Regions from separate parts of the Candidatus Rhodoblastus alkanivorans genome, predicted to be linked through region 2. Evidence: predicted binding sites of a transcription regulator. Region 2 holds the regulator's gene; the other holds the start of a gene.
What was found. Region 2 encodes LexA, which represses DNA repair genes until DNA is damaged. Its sites were predicted from a motif close to TGTTCNNNNTGTGTTCNG; they were not measured.

Region 1 (2,199 bases), 260 kb from region 2:
CGCACGCCGTCGGCATAGGAGAACAGCAATTCCTGCGCGCCCGAGCCGTAAAGGATGATGTCCTTCGCCACTTGGGGCAGGTCCGCCCAGCGGTCTTCCATGCGGAATTTGAACGCCTTGCCGAGCGCCTCCAGCGTCTGGCCGTAATAGGGGGACGGCGACTTGGCCCAGGGCGCCACGGCGCCCTTGCGCAAGGTCAGATTGGGGTTGGGAACGATCAGGTCGGCGTCGACCTTCTGCTCCGAGCCGATGCCGCCGCATTTCGGGCAGGCGCCATGCGGAGAGTTGAAGGAGAACAGGCGCGGCTCGATCTCGGCGATGGAAAAACCGGAAACCGGACAGGAAAATTTCTCCGAAAAGACGATTCTCTCCGGATCTTTTGCCTTTTCCTGGTCCTCGCCGCTGTCGGCGAATTCGATCACGGCGACGCCGTCGGCGAGATCGAGCGCGGTCTCGAAACTTTCGGCAAGGCGCGCGGAAATGTCCGGGCGGACGACGATCCGGTCGACGACGACGTCGATGTCGTGCTTGAATTTCTTGTCGAGCGCCGGCGCGTCGGCGATGTCGTAGAACTGGCCGTCGACCTTGAGGCGCTGGAAGCCGCGTTTCATGTAATCGGCGATTTCCTTGCGATATTCACCCTTGCGGCCGCGTGCGATCGGCGCGAGCAGGTAGAGCCGCGTCCGCTCGGGCAGGGCGAGCACGCGGTCCACCATCTGGCTCACGGTCTGGCTTTCGATCGGCAGACCGGTGGCGGGCGAGTAGGGAATGCCGACCCGCGCCCATAAAAGGCGCATGTAATCATGGATTTCGGTGACCGTGCCGACCGTCGAGCGCGGGTTCTTAGAGGTGGTCTTCTGTTCGATCGAAATCGCCGGCGACAGGCCCTCGATATGGTCCACGTCCGGTTTCTGCATCATTTCCAGAAATTGCCGGGCGTAAGCAGACAGGCTTTCGACATAGCGCCTCTGGCCCTCGGCATAGATCGTGTCGAAGGCCAGCGACGATTTCCCCGAGCCGGACAGGCCGGTGAACACGACGAGCTTGTCGCGGGGAATGGTCAGATCGATATTCTTGAGATTGTGCTCCCGCGCGCCCCGCAACGCGATGACGCGCCCCTCGCCGATGCGTCGCGCCAAATCTTCCGCCGTTTCTCGCGCTGGTTGCGCTGGTTGTGGCGAAGGCGTCTTCCTGGGCCTTTTCGGCTTGGCGGGGCTTAAGTCCATGTTGTCTTTCCGCGGCGGATCGAGGCCTATTTAGCGCCCTTCATGCCGAATTTCACCTCGAAACCCTTGCACGATTCGAACCAAAGCGCTAGAACATAAATAGAACAGGCGCGGGCTTGTGGATAAGGGATTTTGAGCCGCGCGCGGGCGGGGTCGGGCGTATAGGATGCGCCTTCGCAAGAAAACGGGAGCAGGGCGCCATGTCGGGCAGCGTGAATAAGGTGATCTTGGTCGGAAATCTGGGTCGCGATCCGGAAGTTCGCCGCATGGGCTCAGGCGACCCGGTCGTGACCTTCTCGCTGGCGACGACCGAATCCTGGCGCGACAAGGCGACAGGCGAGCGCCGCGACCGCACTGAATGGCATAATATCGTGATTTTCAACGAGAATCTCGGCAAGATCGCCGAGCAATATTGCAAGAAGGGCTCGAAAATCTATCTCGAGGGCCAGCTTCAGACCCGCGAATTTACCGACAAGGACGGCAACCAGCGCAAGACCACCGAAGTCGTGCTGCAACGCTTCCGCGGCGAACTGACGCTGCTGGACAGCCGGGGCAGGGGCGGCGAGGACGCCGCCTTCGGCGGCGCGTCGTCTGGCGGAAGCTTCGGCCGCCAGTCGCCGATGGAGCGCGCCCCCGCATCTGGCGACATGGGCGGCGGTCGCGTGTCGGCCACGCTGGACGACGACATTCCGTTTTAAGGCTTTCGCCCCGCATTGCGGGGAGTCGCGGGCGTGGAGCAATGCACGCCCGCGACTCCGGAGGCGGGTCGCTCGCCATGACCCGGCGCAGGACGTCGGCCATCCCGCAGAGACGCGCGCGATGCGCGCTCCATCTTTCGCCACGGCCGCCAATTTCGTTGGCTCAGACCGGCGGCTTCATGGCGAATTTATCGCCCAGCTTTCGCCAGCCCGCAGAAACTATCGATCAACACATTGAAACAACGATGATTTCTTCGCCGCCTGGAAGCCGGGCG
Region 2 (2,199 bases):
CCTGAGACGCCTCAGCACGAGCGCGAAAAGGCATTAACACTGGCGGCCCGAATGACAGCCGATTTGGAGGCCCGATATGATCGCTTTCGGGCAGAAGGCGCGTTCGGTCCCTTCGTCTCGCACCTTTCGTTTGGGCGCCGCGAAACCAAGACCGGTTGATGTTCGGCAAAATGTTCGCCAATCGTGGGATTTGGCGTAGCATGTTCGCCAATCCTTTTTGAAAATGTATAGAAAAATCAACAGCATCGCACATACGGAAAATCAGCCGAGTGTTCGCCAATCCGGTTTGGCGAACACTACACACCTACAAGGTTGTTATTAAAGAGATTTTCGAGTCCCGGCGTGCAATTACCGAATTCCGGGATTTGCAATTAATTTTACGCGCTCCAGCAGCAACCATCTCACATCTTTTCGATTGCAGAACCAAGCGCGAACATCTATCTTCCGTTCATGATTTGTATTGGCGTGATTCTGAAGCGCCAAAGCAACGCCGGATGCGGCAAGATTAGACAGGGCGCGGCCATGCTGACCAGGAAACAAAGCGAATTGCTTCGTTATATTCATGAGCGCCTGAAAGAGACCGGCGTGCCTCCATCCTTCGACGAAATGAAGGACGCGCTCGACCTGCGCTCGAAGTCCGGCATTCATCGCCTCATCATGGCGCTGGAGGAGCGCGGCTTCATCCGGCGCCTGCCAAATCGCGCCCGGGCGCTGGAAGTTTTGCGGCTGCCCGAGTCGTCAACCCCGGCGGCGCCGCGCGGCGGACGTTTCGCGCCAAGCGTCATCGAAGGCAATCTCGGCAAGACCCGGCCAGTCGTCGCGGGCGACCCCTCCGATTCGAGCCAGAACGTCGCCATCCCCGTCATGGGCCGCATCGCGGCCGGCACGCCGATATCGGCGCTGCAAACACGGTCCCACAGCATCGCCCTCCCCCCGGACCTGTTGTCCAACGGCGAACATTACGCGCTCGAAGTCCGGGGCGATTCGATGATCGAGGCCGGCATTCTCGACGGCGACACGGTGGTCATCAAGAAGCAGGAATCCGCCGAGTCGGGTGAAATCGTGGTCGCCTTGATCGACGACGAGGAGGCGACCTTGAAGCGCTTGCGCAAGCGCGGCGCCTCGATCGCGCTGGAAGCCGCCAATCCGGCCTATGAAACGCGGATCTTTGGGCCGGACCGGGTCCGCATCCAGGGCAAGCTGGTGAGCCTCGTGCGCAAATATTGAGCGGAGTTTTCGCGGACGACGGGAAAAGCGACGAAGAAACTCATGCATTATTTCAATATGTTAGATGGTTAATTGTTTCCCGTCGCGCCTTTAGCTCACGGTCGCAGTGACAGCCGGAAGGGTCGCTGCGCTGAATTTCTGGCGTTATTCCATGGACAAATTTTGAGCTCAGTTCTCTGGCGGGCCGGGGAATTGACGCTTAACCTCTGTGAAGGCGTTTTGTCCCTGGCAAAGGAGTATGCGCATGACCCGCGATCAACTCACCGAACGCATTCTCGACATCAAGCGCGAAAAACGCCTGACATGGCAGCAGATCGTCGAAGCGACCGGCGAAATGGCGGATGTGCTGATCGTCGGCGCGCTGCTCGGCCAGATGCGCCTTCCCGAGGCGCTCGCGGCCAAGTCTGCCGCTTTTCTCGGCCTGACCAAGTCGGAAGAGCGGATGCTGACCGAGGTTCCGATGCGCGGCCAGAATTCGCCGATGCCGCCGACCGACCCCCTGCTCTATCGCTTTTACGAACTGCTCATGGTCAATGGACCGGCGATGAAGGAACTGATCCAGGAGGAATTCGGCGACGGCATCATGTCGGCGATCGATTTCGACATGGCGATCGAGCGCCAGCCCGACCCCAAGGGCGACCGGGTCAAGATTTCCATGTCCGGCAAATTCCTGCCCTACAAATATTACGGCGCCGGCCCCGGCGTGCCGCCGAATGGCGCCAAGAACGGATAATCAATCCCGCTATTCCCGCGAATCGTCCTTCGTCGCGGGCGACTCCGGCGCGGCGGCGGGACGCAATGGCGCAAGCGCCCGGCGGCGCGGCGCGCGTGACCAGGGGCGATCCTCGCCTGGCGCGCGGGTTGTGCGCCATTCCATGCCTTTCGGGCCGAAAGCCAGTGTCACCGCCCCGGTTTCCCGGAGCTTGCGGCGGTCGAGCAGAATTTTTGGCGTGCAATAGCTCGGCGCATAGA

Region 1: a site for LexA is predicted at 1,316-1,333, ahead of uvrA (excinuclease ABC subunit UvrA). Genes of this name have one in related genera too.

What each region holds. Positions count from the first base shown of each region.
Region 1 is NZ_JAIVFP010000001.1:2,505,833-2,508,031, forward strand. It holds gene uvrA (excinuclease ABC subunit UvrA) at 1-1,226, opposite strand, end outside; gene ssb (single-stranded DNA-binding protein) at 1,427-1,924, shown strand.
Region 2 is NZ_JAIVFP010000001.1:2,244,412-2,246,610, reverse strand. It holds gene K2U94_RS10560 (helix-turn-helix domain-containing protein) at 1-159, shown strand, start outside; gene lexA (transcriptional repressor LexA) at 523-1,227, shown strand; gene cynS (cyanase) at 1,472-1,960, shown strand; gene K2U94_RS10545 (ComEC/Rec2 family competence protein) at 1,970-2,199, opposite strand, start outside.